3 regions of the Pseudomonas fluorescens group sp. PF-69 genome follow, and region 1 is predicted to be linked to each of the others. Evidence: riboswitches for the same ligand, from Rfam matches in the RefSeq annotation. Region 1 holds a riboswitch; each other region holds the start of a gene.
What was found. A riboswitch is a leader RNA that binds a small molecule or an ion and turns the genes downstream of it on or off. The one in region 1 is predicted to bind cobalamin.

Region 1 (5,677 bases):
CTCGCCCGGATCGTTGACGATGAACGGATAGATATTCGGCAACGGCCCGAGCAGCGCGTCCGGCCAGCAATGTTCAGAGAGCCCGACACCTTTGCCCGGCAGCCATTCGAGGTTGCCATGCTTGCCGACGTGGATCACGCCGTGGGCGCCGTAGGTGTTGCGCAGCCAGAAGTAAAACGCCAGATAGCCGTGGGGCGGCACCAGGTCCGGGTCGTGATACACCGCGCTCGGGTCCACCTGATAACCCCGCGCCGGTTGAATGCCGACGAAGGTCAGGCCGAAACGCAACCCGGCAATCATCATCCGTCCGGCGCGGCACATCGGATCGCTCTCGGGTGCACCCCAGCGTTGTAGCACTGCCCGGCGGTTGGCTTCGGGCAGCGCGTTGAACATCTGCAGGTAATCGTCCATTGCCAGGCTTTGCTGGCATGGGCGTTGGTCGAGGGTATCGAGATCGTTGCTGACGCCGCCGAGCAGTTGCTGGATCAACGCGGTGCCGCTGTCCGGCAACTGCGCCGGCAATGGAAAACCTTCGGCCTGCAGTGCACGGAGGATATTCAGTGCCGCCGCCGGCGTATCAAGGCCGACGCCATTGCCGATACGCCCATCGCGGGTCGGGTAATTGGCGAGGATCAGCGCGACGCGTTTTTCGGCATTCGGCAGCCGCGCCAGATCAATCCAGCGCCGCGCCAGTTCGGCGACAAAGTCCATGCGTTCCGGTTGCGCGCGGTAGCAGACCACGTCGGACTGACTGCGCTCACTGCGCCAGGCCAGATCCTTGAAGCTGATCGGCCGGCTGATGATCCGCCCGTCCAGTTCCGGCAGGGCGATATGCATCGCCAGATCACGCGGGCCGAGCCCTTGTTCGCTGGCGCGCCATCCCGGCTCGTTATCCTGGGCGCAAATTGCCTGAATCACCGGGATGTTGCGGCGAAACGGACGCAAATGTGGAGCTTCAGGGCTCGATTGGGCGAAACCGGTGGTGTTGAGAATCACCCCGGCCTCAACCTCATCCAGCCAGTCCTCGACCACCGACAGGCAGCCGGGCTCTTTCAAACTGGCCAGGGCGATGGGCAACGGATTCAACCCCGCAGCCTGCAAACGCTGACAGAAGACATCGATGAAAGCGGTGTTCGCCGCCTGCAAGTGCGAGCGGTAGAACAGCACCGCTGCCACGGGTTGACCGGCCCGCCATTCGGCTTGCCAATCACTCAGTTGCGCGGGGCTTTTGTGCGGGTGGTAGATCGCGGTGCGCGGCAAGACTTGCGGCTCGGACCAGGCGTAGTCACGACCCAGCCAGCGATTGGCCAGGCAGCGAAACAGGTCCAGCGCATTGCCCATGCCACCCTGGCGCAGGAAGTGCCAGAGCCGCTCGCGGTCCTGCGGGGCCACGGTGCTGAGGTCGCTGAGTTCCGGGTCAGGACGGTCGTCACCCGGCACCAGAATCAGCTGCACCCCACGTTGCGAAAGCTCCACCAGCCGCTCCACGCCATAACGCCAATAGGCGATGCCGCCGTGCAGCGAGATCAGAATGACCTTGGCGTGGCGCAGCACTTCGTCGACGTACAGATCAACCGAAGCGTGATTCTGTACCTGCATCGGGTTGGCCAGGCGCACGCTCGGGTAATCGTCGGGCAACTGCTGCGCCGCTTCGGCGAGCAGCGCCAGGCTGGAGTCGCCGCTGCACAGGATCACCAGCTCGGCGGGGGTTTGTCCAAGGTCGGCAATGTTGTCGTCCGACACGAAACCGCCGGGCTGGGTCCTGAGCAGGTGCATGGCTTATACGCTGAGCGCGGCGCGCAATTGGGTTTCGAGCAGCGCGGCGTCCAGCGCCTGGCCGATCAACACCAGACGCGTGGTGCGTTCTTCTTCGCCACCCCACTGGCGGTCGAAGTGCTTGTCGAAACGAGTGCCCACGCCCTGGATCAGCAGGCGCATCGGTTTGTTCGGAATCGCCGCAAAGCCCTTGACCCGCAGGATGCTGTGCTCCACTACCAGTTGCGTCAGCGCGTCCATCAGCAGGCTCTCGTCAGAGGCCGGCAGCTCGATGGAGATAGAGTCAAAAGCGTCGTGATCGTGGTCGTCATGATCGTCATCGTCGTGGTGATGATCGTGATGGCTGTGACGGCTGTCGATGTGTTCTTCGGAACCGGCACCCAGGCCGATCAGCACGTCCAGTGGCAGGCGACCGCTGCTGGCTTCGATGACTTTCACCGCAGGCGGCAGCTCTTCTGCGACTTCCAGGCGTACGCGGGCCAGGTCTTCCGGGCTGATCAGGTCAGCCTTGTTGAGGATCACCAGGTCGGCACTGGACAACTGATCGGCGAACAGCTCGTGCAGCGGCGATTCGTGGTCCAGGTTCGGATCGAGTTTGCGCTGGGCGTCCACCTGATCCGGGAACGCAGCGAAGGTGCCGGCGGCCACGGCCGGGCTATCGACCACGGTGATCACCGCGTCAACGGTGCAGGCACTGCGGATTTCCGGCCACTGGAACGCCTGGACCAGCGGCTTTGGCAGCGCCAGGCCCGAGGTCTCGATGAGGATGTGGTCGAGATCGCCGCGACGGGCGACCAGTTCGCGCATCACCGGGAAGAATTCTTCCTGAACGGTGCAGCACAGGCAGCCGTTGGCCAGTTCGTAGACGCGGCCATTGGCTTCTTCTTCGGTACAGCCGATGGAGCACTGCTTGAGGATTTCACCGTCGATGCCCAGTTCGCCGAACTCGTTGACGATCACCGCGATGCGACGCCCTTGGGCGTTGTCGAGCATGTGCCGCAGCAAGGTGGTTTTGCCCGAGCCGAGGAAGCCGGTAACGATGGTGACGGGGAGTTTGGCCAGTGTTTTCATCGGATGCCCTTTGGCAAGGTGGCGGGCATACGGGACGAGAACCGGCAACGCCTGTGCGCGCCGGAAGCGTTCGCCACCGGATCACCCCGCCCGGTTGTAGTGAGAATCTGTTCGAGGCAGGTCTCCTGGCTGACGGCGTGCCAGTCGCTTGACTGGCGTTGGCTGCGCCTTCCCGCGGGCTCAGGACCTGAGCATGCAGTGGCGTGGCAGCGAACATCACCGTTCACAGTTGCGGGGGCAGCCGCGGCATCGACCGCGTTCCCTTCTTAGCTTCGGCAAACGCCGAAGAACCTCGAAAGCGCAAGGCTACGCATCGTATTGGGGCGGGTCAATGTTCATGCTGAGTTCTACAGCGCCTGCAACGCCGTCATCGCGAGCAGGCTCGCTCCCACCGGGAGCGGGTTTTCCGAGAAAAATGCGGTCAAATGCGAGAGCGAGCCTGTTCGCGATTGAAGCAATGCGGTCCCGAGTTGAGAACACTTGCCAATTGACGCCCCACCTCTGCCCATGCTCTCCTACACGCCTTGTTACGGGTGCCCTTCACAGGGTGAAACGGGAAACCGGTGAATCATGTGCTTTACTCTAAAGCCATGTCAGTCCGGTGCTGCCCCCGCAACGGTAAGCGAGCGAAGCGTCAGATCCACTGTGCCAGTGCGGCATGGGAAGGTGATGCTTGCAGGTTCAGGCGATAGCCCGCACCCCTCGTGAGCCCGGAGACCGGCCCGCAACACAAAGTGAACCTAACTATCACTGAATGACAAACCCGCGGTGGGCGGGCGCTGTTCGAACCTCTGCGCGCTCGCTCGCGCAGGGATTTGCATGCGCTCCCATTCCCCGCTGACAGAACTGAGGGATGCGCCATGTCGATCATCAGCAGTACCGGCCACAGCACCACCACCAGCAGCACCACAACCCTGACTCAACGCCTGACCGCCGCCGTGTGTGCGTCGATCCTCGGCGCGTGCCTGGTGTATTTCGCCGGTTTCTCGCACATCGAAGCCGTTCACAACGCTGCTCACGATACCCGTCACAGCGCTGCCTTCCCGTGCCATTGAGACCTGTCGACATGATCAAGCGTATCGCGCAAACCGCGGGGTTCACGGGGCTGCTGGCCGCCCTGCTGCTGACCCTGCTGCAAAGCTTCTGGGTCGCTCCGCTGATTTTGCAGGCCGAAACCTACGAAAAATCCGAACCCGCTGCTGTTGAAGTCCACGAACACGCCCCTGGCGTCGCCGCCCACACCCACGATGCCGAAGCCTGGGAGCCGGAAAACGGCTGGCAGCGCGTGTTGTCGACCACCGGCGGCAATCTGGTGGTGGCTGTCGGTTTCGCCCTGATGCTCGCCGGCCTGTACACCTTGCGCGCGCCGACCAAAACTTCTCAGGGATTGCTCTGGGGCCTGGCCGGTTACGCGACCTTCGTGCTCGCGCCGACCCTTGGCCTGCCGCCGGAACTGCCAGGCACCGCCGCTGCCGACCTGGCGCAACGGCAGACCTGGTGGATTGGCACCGCCGCTTCAACCGCAGTCGGCATCGCGCTGATCGCGTTCAGCCGTCACTGGCTGATGAAAGTCCTCGGTGCAGCCATCATTGCCGTCCCTCATGTGATTGGCGCGCCGCAGCCGGACGTGCACTCGATGCTGGCACCGCAAGCACTGGAAACCCAATTCAAAATCGCTTCGCAGCTGACCAATGTCGCGTTCTGGCTGGCCCTGGGCCTGATCAGCGCCTGGCTGTTCCGCCGCAAACGCGATGGCCAATACCACGCATGACCGATACCGGCACAGCGCCGACCCTCGTGGTCGGCCTGGGCTGCCAACGGGGCTGCCCCGTCAGCACGTTACGGGCGTTGCTCGATCAGGCGTTGCAAGCGCACCAGATCGAACTGCATCAGATCAAGGCCCTGGCCAGTATCGATTTGAAGCGAGATGAACCGGCCCTTGTCGAACTGGCCGAGCAACTCGCGCTGCCACTGACGTACTTCAGCAGCGAACAGTTGGCCGGCTATGAGCCACAACTCAGCCATCATTCGCAGATCGCCTTCGAACGAACCGGCTGCTACGGCATAGCGGAAAGTGCCGCCCTGGCCCTGGCCGAACAGTTGACCCATTCGCCGGCCAAGCTGCTGATCAAGCGGCAAAAATATGCCCAGGCCACCTTCGCATTGGCCTGCTCGACGTAAAATCCTCGATAATCCGCGCTTTCGATCATGAGCAATCTTCATCTGGTGCCTTGCCCAGCCCTTTTTTCCCACAGGAATCGACGATGACCGTCTACTTCATAGGCGCAGGTCCTGGCGACCCCGAGCTGATCACCGTCAAAGGCCAGCGGCTGATTCGCAGCTGCCCGGTGATCATCTATGCCGGTTCGCTGGTGCCCGCCGCAGTACTGCAAGGGCATTGTGCCGAGCAGGTGGTCAACAGCGCCGAACTGCATCTGGAACAGATTATCGACCTGATCAAGATCGCCGACGCCAAGGGCCAGGACGTGGCTCGCGTGCATTCCGGCGACCCGAGCCTGTATGGCGCCATCGGCGAGCAGATTCGCTACCTGCGCGAACTCGGCATTGCCTTTGAAATCATTCCCGGGGTCACCGCTACGGCCGCCTGCGCAGCGCTTTTGGGTGCGGAACTGACCCTGCCCGATGTCTCACAGAGCGTGATCCTGACCCGATACGCCGACAAAACCGTGATGCCGGCCGGCGAGGAATTGGGCAGCCTGGCGCAGCATGGAGCGACCATGGCGATTCATCTGGGGGTCAATCATCTGGAAAAAATCCTGGCCGAATTGCTGCCGCATTACGGCGCGGATTGCCCGATCGCGGTGATTCA
Region 2 (5,677 bases), 1.3 Mb from region 1:
CACCCGCGTTGAAACGTTGCTCGATACGCTCGGCAAACCGGCCGAACGCCACCAGCGGATGCCAGCGTTTGGGTTCACCCAGCAGCGCATCCAGCGCCACGGCGGCGACACTCAACAACGCCACACTCATTGGCGCACTCCCCAATAATTTTCATACAACAATTCACTTAGCGGACGCGCCTGCGCCCAGCCTTCAAGGACCAACATCGGTGCCGGGTAGAATTCCTTGACCGGTCCCAGGCACAAAATGGCCAATGGTTTGGCACCGGGCGGCAAGCCGAGCAAATCGGCCAGGGCTTGCGGTTCGAACAGCGAGACCCAGCCCATGCCCAAGCCTTCGGCCCGGGACGCCAGCCACAGGTTCTGGATCGCGCAGGACAACGAGGCCATGTCCATTTCCGGCAAGGTGCGACGACCGAAAATATGCCGCTCGCGATCGTCCATCAGCGCCGCCACCAACACCTCGGCGCAATCATTGATGCCTTCGACCTTGAGCTGCATGAATTCGTCGGTGCGTTCGCCGAGGGCTTCGGCGGTGCGAATGCGCTCTTGCTCCACCAGTTCCCGGATCTGGCCGCGCAGGGTTTGGTCGCTGATGCGGATGAACCGCCAGGGCTGCATCAAGCCGACACTTGGCGCCTGGTGCGCGGCTTCGAGCAACCGCCGCAGCAATTCAGGCTCAACCGTGCCACCACTGAAGTGACGCATGTCGCGACGTTCGCCGATGGCCCGGTAGACCGCCGCGCGTTCGGCTTCGGTGAATGCGTTGTCGGTCATGGCCTCTTCGCTGGCAAGCCAGCGCCTACAGGGTTCAGGTGATCAACTGCAGGAGCCGGCTTGCCGGCGAAGGCGTCCTCAAGATCGGGTGCAAACAATGCGGCTACAGCGGTCGGATTGGACGGAAAATAGAAATGCACATAAGAAGCTGTCATCCGCCCCTCACGATAAACCGCCTCCGCCCCGCGACCGCCATTGGGGCTCAAGCCACGGGCAATCGGCACGAGCCCGGTGGTGGTCAGCGAATGATGATAGGTATGCCCACGCAGGGAACCTTCCGGCAATTCGACAGCCTGCAGCGCCAGCGCTGCCAGACGCTTTTGCATCACCGCATCCCCGGCCAGCAGGCCGACCAATTCTGCACGCGTACCTTCGACATCGGTGAGCGAATCGAGCAAATACAACATGCCGCCACATTCGGCGAGCAAGGGTTTGCCCGCCTCGTGGTGCGCGCGGATCGCGTTCAGCATCGAGGTGTTTTGCGACAACGCCACATGATGCAATTCCGGGTAGCCGCCCGGCAGATAGAGGCTGTCTGCCTCGGGTAGACGACTGTCACGCATCGGTGAAAAGAACGACAACTCGGCGCCCATGGCCCGCAGCAAATCCAGGCTGGCGCCATAGGTAAAGGCAAAGGCTTCATCACGGGCCACGGCAATGCGCACACCCGCCAGTAGTGGTTCGGCAGCGATCACATCCGGGGCAGCGAATTCCACGGCCGGCGGAAGCGCCACCTCGCAACTGCTGGCCAGGGCTTCGGCCGCCGCATCGAGGCGCAGATCGAGATCGTTCAACTCACTGGCCTGCACCAGGCCAAGGTGACGACTCGGCAATTCGATAGCGGTTTCGCGGGACAACGCGCCATACCAACGCAGGCCTTCGGTCAGGCTGCCTTCAAGCAACTGCGCGTGACGCAGGGTGCCCACGCGGTTGGCCAGGACACCGGCAAACGGCAAGTCGGGTTGATAGCGCGCCAGCCCCAGGGCCAGGGCACCAAAGGTCTGCGCCATGGCGGTGCCGTCGATCACACCCAGCACCGGCACACCGAAGTGCCGCGCCAGGTCGGCACTGGACGGCGTGCCATCGAACAGCCCCATGACACCTTCGATGAGGATAAGGTCCGCTTCGCCTGCGGCCTCCCACAACAGACGCCGACTCTCCTGCTCGCCGACCATCCACATGTCCAGTTGATACACCGGCGCACCGCTGGCGCGCTCCAGAATCATCGGATCGAGAAAGTCCGGGCCACATTTGAACACACGAACCTTGCGTCCCTGATTGCGATGCAAACGGGCCAGCGCGGCGGTGACGGTGGTCTTGCCCTGACCGGAGGCCGGCGCGGCAATCAGTACCGCCGGGCATTGACGAGGGCTATTCATACCGCGCGACTCACAACTCGACGCCTTTCTGCGCCTTGATACCGGCCTGGAAGGCGTGCTTGATCATGCCCATTTCAGTGACGGTGTCGGCCAACTCGATCATCTCAGGCTTGGCGCCACGACCGGTGACCACCACGTGCTGCATTGGCGGGCGAGCCTGCAAGTCACTGAGCACCCGATCCAGATCGAGGTAACCGTGCTTGAGGGCGATGTTCAACTCATCCAGCACCACCAGACCGATGGACGGATCTCTAAGCAGTTCACGGGACACGTCCCACGCGGCTTCGGCGGCGGCGATGTCGCGCTGGCGATCCTGGGTTTCCCAGGTAAAACCTTCGCCCATCACATGAAAACGAACCTGTTCCGGGAAGCGCCGGAAGAACAGCTCTTCACCCGTGCTGTTGCGCCCCTTGATGAACTGCACCACACCGCACTGCATGCCGTGGCCCATCGAGCGGGCCAGCATGCCGAACGCCGAGCTGCTCTTGCCCTTGCCGTTGCCGGTCAGCACCAGCAGCAGGCCGCATTCGTTCGGGGAGTTGGCGATGCGTTCATCGATTACGGCTTTTTTGCGCAACATGCGCGCCAGATGACGTTCGTCACGATCAGGGGTATCAGTCATGGGAGAGCTCTCCGTTGAGGCAGGATAACGGCGGGCAGGCACAAGAACAGACGGCAAGAAGCCTGGCATCGCCCACCGTGATGCCGCTGAATGGATCAGGCCGGTCTCCGGGCTCATGAGCGGCGTTGGCCTGGCTGCGCGCCTTCCCGCATCAATGACGACGCAGTGGCTCAAGGCGCAGCTTTCACTCATTTACCGTTGCGGGGGCAGCGCCGGGATCGAAGGCCTTCACGCATTGAAGGACCTGCTCACCGGCTTCCCTGTTTCACTCTGTCGACCCAAGTCACAGAGCACCTGAAACAAGCCGCGAAGGTTAGAGGGTTGGGGGTGGAGCGTCAATTGAAGACGGGGGACGCGAGCGAATAACTGCCGTTGATCAATAAACTGACGCCAATCTTGTGCCACACTTCAAGCAATGATATCAAAGAGCCACAACCCCACATCACAATAACAAGGGTGAGCCCCATGCAAGGCATGACCATCAGCAATCCGCAACTGGAATTCCTGCGCCCGGTGCTGGAGCGCTGGTTTGACTGTATCGACCGCTACAACGCCGTACGCGGCGATAACGAAACGCCTTACTGGCTCGACGAAAAAGCCAATCTCGGCCTGCTTTCCGCCGCTGCCTGGATGGCCGAAATGGTCACCCTGCAACAATCGCCCACCCGCAAGCAAATCGATGAAGGCGAACGCAACGGTCGTGCCGACCTGTTTATCGCCACACCCGAAGCACGCGCCTGGATTCAAGCCACACAACGCTGGCCACGGGTGAACAGCCTGAACCTGACCCAGGCCCTGCTCGATATCACCAGCGAGGCCAAACGCATCAGTTACGCCAGCGACCTGAGACTCGGCTGCCTGTTTGTGGCACCGCAGAAAACCCAGCATGGTGCCACCCCGGAAGAATTGCAGGACATGGTCGACGACCTGCAAAAGGAGCACTCCTGCGCCGTCGCCTGGTATTTCCCCTACGCCTACCGCAAGTTGCACAACGAAGGGGGTCACTATCATCCCGGCATTGCCGTGCTGTTCAAGGAAGCTCGCGGCTAACGGTTGAACCATCGCGCAACGTAACTTCTCTACTGACCAGGTCACTGCATTCATAGGGAAGATCAGTAAGCGCAAGCCCCAACTCGTACTCGCTATCGCGCTCGCCGGAGGACTCGCCGCTTGCGGTGACACCTCCAGCCTGCAAGTCTCCGACGGCACCGGCCCGTCACCCAAACTGCCAGAACCCGACAAGACGCTGATTCCGACGGTCAACATTACCCCGGCGATCGGCTGGCCGGAGGGCGCCAAACCCGTCGCCGCTGCCGGCACCCAAGTGGCCGCGTTCGCCGAGAACCTCGACCATCCGCGCTGGCTCTACGTGCTGCCCAATGGCGACGTGCTGGTGGCCGAAACCAATGCACCGCTCAAACCCGATGACGGGACAGGCATACGCGGCTGGGTCATGAAGAAAGTCATGGGGCGCGCCGGTGCGGGCGTGCCGAGCCCCAATCGCATCACCCTGCTGCGCGACCAGGACCACGACGGCATCGCGGAAACCCGCACGGTGTTTCTGGAAAACCTGAACTCGCCCTTCGGCATGGCGCTGGTCGGCAATGACCTGTACATCGCCGACACCGATCGATTGCTGCGCTTTCACTATGAAAACGGCGATACAGCGATCAAGTCGCAACCGATCAAAGTACTCGACCTGCCCGGCGGCACACTGAATCACCACTGGACCAAGAATGTCATCGCCAGCAAGGACGGCAGCAAGCTGTACGTGACGGTGGGCTCGAACAGCAACGTTGCCGAAAACGGCCTGGACAAGGAAGAAGGCCGTGCGGCGATCTGGGAAGTGGACCGCGCCACCGGCAATCACCGGATCTTTGCCTCGGGCTTGCGCAACCCCAATGGCCTGTCCTGGGAGCCGCACAGCGGCGCCCTGTGGACGGCGGTCAATGAGCGCGATGAAATCGGCAGCGATCTGGTACCGGACTACATCACCTCGGTCAAGGATGGCGCGTTCTATGGCTGGCCTTTCAGCTATTACGGCCAGCATGTCGACGTTCGCGTCGAGCCGCAAAACCCGGGCCTGGTGGCCAAGGCGATCGCGCCGGACTATGCGGTCGGCCCGCACACCGCATCCCTGGGACTGACGTTTGCCGAAGGCAGCCGGTTGCCGGCGCCATTCACCCAGGGCGCCTTCATCGGCCAGCACGGCTCATGGAACCGCAAGCCGCACAGTGGCTACAAAGTGATATTCGTGCCGTTCGACGCCGGCAAACCAAGCGGGCAACCGGTGGATGTGCTCACGGGTTTTCTCAATGACCAAGAAAAAGCCATGGGCCGGCCAGTGGGCGTGGTGATAGATCAGCAAGGCGCCTTGTTGGTGGCGGACGATGTAGGGAACAAGGTTTGGCGGGTTTCAGCAGCTAAATAATTACACATCAAACCTGTGGGAGCGGGCTTGCCCGCGATGAGGCCGACACATGCAACATGGAGGTTGCTTGAACTGCCGCCATCGCGGGCAAGCCCGCTTCCACAAGGATCACCGTTTGCGGCAGAGCGTGAGCCCATCGCCCAACGGCAACATCGACAGGTCCACGCGCGAGTCATCCTTCAAGGCACGGTTGAGCGCCTGGATGGCTCGGGTGTCTGCACTCTGCGGATGCTCTTCCAGTACCCGACCGCTCCACAGTGTGTTATCGAACACCGCCAATCCACCCACCCGCAGCAGCCGCAGCGCGTGTTCAAGGTAGGTGGGATAATTGGCCTTGTCGGCGTCGATGAAGACCAGATCGAATTGCCCGCCCTGCCCTTGCCTCTCCAGTTCGGCGAGGGTCTCCAGCGCGGGCGCCAGACGCAGATCAATACGCTCGGCCAGGCCGGCCTCCCGCCAGTAACGACG
Region 3 (5,677 bases), 2.3 Mb from region 1:
CGACGCGCCAAAATCCCTTCAGTGACTACTTCAATTCGAGTTTTTGGACCAATGCGGGTTTCTAGGCGAATACGATACCCAACAGTCTCACCTACCTTCTCTCCCAGCTCACTGGCCAATCTTTCTGCGGCGGCACGGGCAGCTAATCGGCGAGGCTCAAGCATTAGGATGGACTGCTCACCAAGCCACTCTTCGCTGAGGACGGCCAATGGAACGCGAGTGGTCTTACCGGCACCAGGAGGGGCTTGCAGTACAACCTCGTTACGGGCATTCAACGCTTGGAGAAGTGCCGGCATAACGGCGTCGATTGGCAAAGAATTCATGGTGACTCCCAGGCAGACTGAGCAGTATAACGAATGAATGAGTACGACCGATTTAGAAAGCACGAACCGCCAAATCAGCACTGACGTACAGCTAGGTGTTCTGATCGATGAGGTCTGGTGGCCGTTAGAACCGACCATTCAAGGTAAGTCGACACAATAGCCAACCTCTGCGAGCAGTTGCTGGAAAGCAATGGCATGTCCAGCGGCAAAGCCAGCGAGCTTACTGCTTGCCTTGACAGATCATTGTATTCGTCAGCTTCGGCTGTAAGTGGTCTAGGAGGTGGATCCTTTAGTTTTTTACTTGATGCTATTTTTCCCCTTGTGAATCGCATCTGATGCCAGATAAGCTCGCTTTGAATCTGAACCTTCGGATTCAATAACGGGCAGTTTTAAGCCACATGCATGCATCACGCTTAGCGTTGATGACGGCCGATCTGCTTCTCCAACAGGGGCAGCACGGTACGAATAAGCATTAGGTGCTCTCGGATAAAAAAGACCGTCTCGAGGCTCCTGAAAAATACCTAGGTGAGTTGCATTTCGATGCTATTCGCCCCAAAAAGCGAGATGTGCAGTTATGGACTGGTTGCATTCACGCTAGCTTAGAGCTCGTAGGGCTCGATGCAGGTTTGCGTTTAGCGAACTGCAGAGCACATATCGATTTTGCCATGGCTCCTACAACGCCAGGCGAACTGAGCGGATCTCATTTAACCCGCCAGAAAAATGCCCTGCTCTTCTTACTGAAGACTGGAGGCAATAGCTGCAACTCTAGCTTCGGCTAGGCCGGTTGCAGCAATATCAGCGTTCACTTGACTCAACTGTTCGATATATTGAGTCCAGTAGGACCTACAAAACCGCCCTTTATGAGGTGCGAGATCAGAAGCTCAGTGCACGCAAGGATTATCGTGACTGATGCGAGTTCCCAACGACGACCACTGAGCTCGAGTGGTGTTTGTGACGGAGCGCTAATCACAGCTCGACGCTAAAGGTCTCTACGACTGAAGCGCGGCCGTACTGGCCCACAGCGGTACGCATAAAATCGGCTGAAACGCCCACATACTAACGCTCATCCAATGGGATATTTCCAATGGGAAAACGTCGTGGGTTACATAAGTTACTGAAAAAAATCGTGGACGTATTGGCCTCTGAACTCGCTCGCGAATGTCTTCGCAGACTGATTCGCTGGGTTGTAGGAATGATAAACAGTCCGGGCGATTGATAATCCAAAAGCGGCCTACGAACGTAGGCCGCTCCTGCCGATCAATACTGCCAAGCCGGCCCCCAAAAATTTCCCAATGTAAATAATTCACTCATGGGGGACAGCTGGCAAGATGTACACAGACCAATACCAAATGGCCTTGGCCAAGCTACTGCGGAAGTGATGCATCCGGTAATGGGCGCTGCCAAAGTACCTCTGATTGTCCAACCATCTCAGAGCCATAGGTGCACTCCATGGCTCGGCAGCTAGGTAATTGCAGAGACTTGCCCACCCATTTGCATTCGACCTGACCAATCATTTCCAACGGATTTGACCATCAAACTGTGTGGCCGTGACCGGCAGAAAACGACCTAGGCTGTGAAAACGCCTGCGATTAGGCAGAGCGCTCAACGCCGCTTGCAAGGCTCGACGCTCCAGCAACCTAACGGTGTCCCAATGCAGGCCGAACATCTGGGCCACGTGCAGGGGGTTGGAAGGCGTTCGCAGGCCTGAATGACCGCATCGGCCAAGCGGCGCGTCATGCGGGCATAGCGATCCAGCCAACTGACGGCCTCCATGCGTTTGCCGCAGTCACGACAACCAACCCACCTGAGCAAAACGCTGAGGCGCCCGACACGGCCAAGGATGGGCAAATCACGAACGACTCGCTTGCAATACTCATGCGTAGTTGAACAGGGTTTTAGGCAGCCGCAGGAAGGGAATCGGGTGGCGTGAGGGATCAGATCGATTTGTAGTGCGTCGCCATCAGGCTTGATCGTGACGACAGAAAAGCCCTCCCAAAAAGGAAGGAAAGTATTAATATCGCGCATAAGAACGCCGGTTTGTTAGATGTGTTTGTTCGCACCAACATCATCAAACAAATCGGCGTTCTTGTTTCTGTGTTTCCCGGGATTCCGTGAAGAATCAAAAGAAAGGGCGGAAAGTCTAACGAGGCCAGTCATCTTCAATAAGCTGCGACATTCTGGCGCAGTCTGTGCGTTTGACCTGCTGCACAGTGTCTCCTGGTGCTCCTGTGGCAGGCTGTCGCATATAGCGTTGTGGAGCCCAGGCATAAAAAGGCTTTTCGCCTCGTGCGTAGATCGAGCAAAACCCTTAACCTGTTGGCGCTTCGTGGTTTCACCATCCGGTGAAGCAATAGGGAAGCAGGTACGCCCCCCCGGCTATTCCTGCGCTGCCCCCGCAACTGTGAACGGTTAGCTCTCTCGCTTATGCCACTGGTCGATTACGGCCGGGAAGGCGCGGGAGGGTGTCGAGCCGTGAGCCAGGAGACCTGCCACGAGTGCTGCCGAATATACCGGTAGCTTCCAGACCCGCATCCCTCGGAGGGAGAACTGATGCATATCGAACCCGGCGTGCTCAATGCCGCCAAAGTGCTGTACGCCAATGCTGCTGCAATCGCTACGCTGGCGGCGTTTTCGCCGAAGCTGTTACGCCCCGATAATTTGATCAAGACGGTACTCGCCGCAGCATTCTTCTCGGTGTTCATGGAAGTATTCCATTTGCCCGTCGGCGCTTCTGAATTGCATTTCGTTGGTGCTTCCGCCGTCTACATCATCTTCGGCTTTATCCCCACACTGTTTGGTTTTGCCATTGGCCTGCTGTTACAAGGGTTGCTGTTCGAGCCACAGGATTTGGTGCACTTAGGGGTAAACTCGTTGTCCTTGATGTTGCCGCTGATTGCCGCCCATGGCTTGCTCGGTCGGCGCTTCTTCGACGTTGCCGGACGCAGTATTCGTTGGGCGGAAGTGGTCAAGTTTGATGCGCTCTATTACACCGGTGTGGTCGCGATGGTGGGCTTCTGGTTGTCCATGGGCGAAGAGCCAACGCCTTTGAGCAACTGGGCGTTGTTCGCCGTTTCTTACCTGCCGTTGGTGTTGTGCGAGCCACTGTTCACCTGCTTGGTGGCGCGGACACTCAAACGCTATTCCGACAACGCCTTTGTCGAGCGTTTCACCTGTGTGAAATCACTCAAAGTCGCGTAATTGACTCGTGTCCCCATCGTTCAGGAACCTCTGGGCGGTGGGGTTGATCAACATCTCTCGATCTTCAACCCCGCGTGCTTCGGTGTTAATGTCGCTGCCATGAAATTGTCCCTCTCAAACCGCTCACTCGTTGCCTGGACGCTGTATTTTTGCGTCCTGTTCAACGTGTTCGCCTGCGGTTTGGGGCATGGGCAGATGACCGGGCTTGAACTCAATGGCATTGGTGGTCAGTTTTGCTCTGCTCTGGGCAGCAAGAACCCGACCCAGAACACGGATTTCACTGACCCGTCAGCCAGGGGGTGGGCCGGTAGTTTTTCCTGCCCTATCTGTTCTGCGGTGACGTTGGGCATCGCCTTTCTGTTTTGCTTGACTTGGCTGCTACGGGTCGGACAAAAACCGCGCCCTAGCCGCGAACTGCGCTGCAAGGCACCTCCCCGCTATTCCTGGCCCTCGGCCAACCCTCGCGCTTCCCCTTAGGTTTGACGCTTGCAAGTAGCCAGTTTGATTCGCCGGCTACCGCTTGTTTTTTCGTCGTCTGTTTTACACCAGGTTGTCGCTGATGCGACCACCGGTGGACGCCGTTTAATCGTCACGGGAAGGAAGGCAGTATGTCTCGCGTTATTGATCATTCAGGTTGCAGGTTCAGCCCTCTCGAAGGGCTGATCTTTAGTTTTTCGGCATCCTATAAACTGCAAGCGGCGATGGCATGGAGGCCGGCATGCGTTCTTTAGCCATCCCTTCAGGGGCTTCGCGACTGGTCAGTAAAACGTCACGTGTGAGCAGTCGTGGCGACTTCCTGTTGCCGTTTCCTGACTACCCCAGTAATGCACGCTGTTTTGTTCACCTGGATGCCCGATTGCTGCCTTACTGGCATACGTTGTTCGACGTGTGTCCGGGGTTACTCAAGCTAGATCCACCGGATGGTCTGAATATATTTCGCAGTTTCATGACCTGGGCATACCGCAATTATCCGCCGCTGAATTGGACTTACTACCTCAGTGTTTGCCGTTGGTTACTCACGTCGACCTACCAGGCGCAAATCCACGAGGAGCACATCGATTCCTTCATGACGGCAGCAGCGGCCCGCTGGATAAATACTGACGATAGCCAGGCACGAGGGCTAGTACTGGCGTGGCAAGGTTCTTCAGTGAGGGTGTTTGACTGGAAAGTAGCACCTCGTTCTATCGCTGGCGTTGACCCTGAACAGGAGGAGTTTCCACCGACGCCTTGGGACTTTGCCTGGTGTCCTTTGACAGGGAAAGGCGGCGCCGGATTTCGACGATGGTTACCTATCCCCGAATAACTCAGGCCCCTCCAGTCAAGCAATGTCCAGAATGTCGGGTGGGCTTTAACTCTTAAGGTGCTTACTTGGAAATCGAGGCACTCGCCAAGCTCAGCCTTATAGATGTGCTTGACTCAAATGAAATTTTACATTGGGTGCCCGAATAACTGTTTGGGTGTTAAACGCAAAACAATTTGTCTTTATCTCACTTCAGGGCATGCAGGTATGAGCATTACTCAACATAAGTTTTCTATACACATCGGAATAACATGTTTCAGATCTATCGCTCATGTAGCGATTTCGTTGGTGGGCTTGCTGATCCCACCTGTTGTGTTGGCTGAAAAAGTTGCCGCGGTACCGGCCGTGGTTCCAATTGAGAGCTTGCAAGCTATGGGCATTAACAGCATGGGTATGCCGCATGACCTGTCGCCGTGGGGCATGTACCAGAACGCCGACATCATCGTGAAAATCGTCATGATCGGCCTGGCCATCGCCTCGATCATCACCTGGACCATCTGGATCGCCAAAGGCCTGGAGCTGATGGGCGCCAAGCGCCGTCTGCGCGGTGAAATCGCCCAGCTGAAAAAATCTGCCTCGCTCAAGGAAGCCAGCGTCTCCGCGGCAAAGGCGGGCACCCTCGCTAATTTGCTGGTGCACGACGCCCTCGAAGAAATGCGCCTGTCGGTCAACAGCCGCGAGAAAGAAGGCATCAAGGAGCGTGTCAGCTTCCGCCTCGAACGCCTGGTCGCTGCCTGCGGTCGCAACATGAGCAGCGGTACCGGCGTGCTCGCCACCATCGGTTCCACTGCGCCGTTCGTAGGCCTGTTCGGTACCGTATGGGGCATCATGAACAGCTTCATCGGCATCGCCAAGA

Region 2: linked by a shared signal. The riboswitch ahead of cobO (cob(I)yrinic acid a,c-diamide adenosyltransferase) and the one ahead of cobW (cobalamin biosynthesis protein CobW) in region 1 are both predicted to bind cobalamin.
Region 3: linked by a shared signal. The riboswitch ahead of ACX3YF_RS11265 (energy-coupling factor ABC transporter permease) and the one ahead of cobW (cobalamin biosynthesis protein CobW) in region 1 are both predicted to bind cobalamin.

The regions. Positions count from the first base shown of each region.
Region 1 covers NZ_JBTMNC010000001.1:4,736,690-4,742,366, reverse strand. The annotation lists gene cobN (cobaltochelatase subunit CobN) at 1-1,776, opposite strand, end outside; gene cobW (cobalamin biosynthesis protein CobW) at 1,780-2,847, opposite strand; cobalamin riboswitch at 2,946-3,157, opposite strand; cobalamin riboswitch at 3,362-3,587, shown strand; gene ACX3YF_RS22365 (CbtB domain-containing protein) at 3,708-3,902, shown strand; gene ACX3YF_RS22360 (CbtA family protein) at 3,914-4,618, shown strand; gene ACX3YF_RS22355 (cobalamin biosynthesis protein) at 4,615-5,028, shown strand; gene cobM (precorrin-4 C(11)-methyltransferase) at 5,112-5,677, shown strand, end outside.
Region 2 covers NZ_JBTMNC010000001.1:3,401,376-3,407,052, reverse strand. The annotation lists gene cbiB (adenosylcobinamide-phosphate synthase CbiB) at 1-130, opposite strand, end outside; gene bluB (5,6-dimethylbenzimidazole synthase) at 127-777, opposite strand; gene ACX3YF_RS15845 (cobyrinate a,c-diamide synthase) at 774-2,156, opposite strand; gene cobO (cob(I)yrinic acid a,c-diamide adenosyltransferase) at 2,167-2,778, opposite strand; cobalamin riboswitch at 2,860-3,091, opposite strand; gene ACX3YF_RS15835 (hypothetical protein) at 3,244-3,828, shown strand; gene ACX3YF_RS15830 (PQQ-dependent sugar dehydrogenase) at 3,890-5,209, shown strand; gene ACX3YF_RS15825 (class I SAM-dependent methyltransferase) at 5,318-5,677, opposite strand, start outside.
Region 3 covers NZ_JBTMNC010000001.1:2,436,927-2,442,603, reverse strand. The annotation lists gene hrpB (ATP-dependent helicase HrpB) at 1-323, opposite strand, end outside; partial or broken gene ACX3YF_RS11270 (helix-turn-helix domain-containing protein) at 1,915-2,348, opposite strand; cobalamin riboswitch at 2,633-2,831, shown strand; gene ACX3YF_RS11265 (energy-coupling factor ABC transporter permease) at 2,874-3,521, shown strand; gene ACX3YF_RS11260 (DUF2946 domain-containing protein) at 3,621-3,998, shown strand; gene ACX3YF_RS11255 (putative natural product biosynthesis protein) at 4,240-4,824, shown strand; gene exbB (tonB-system energizer ExbB) at 5,194-5,677, shown strand, end outside.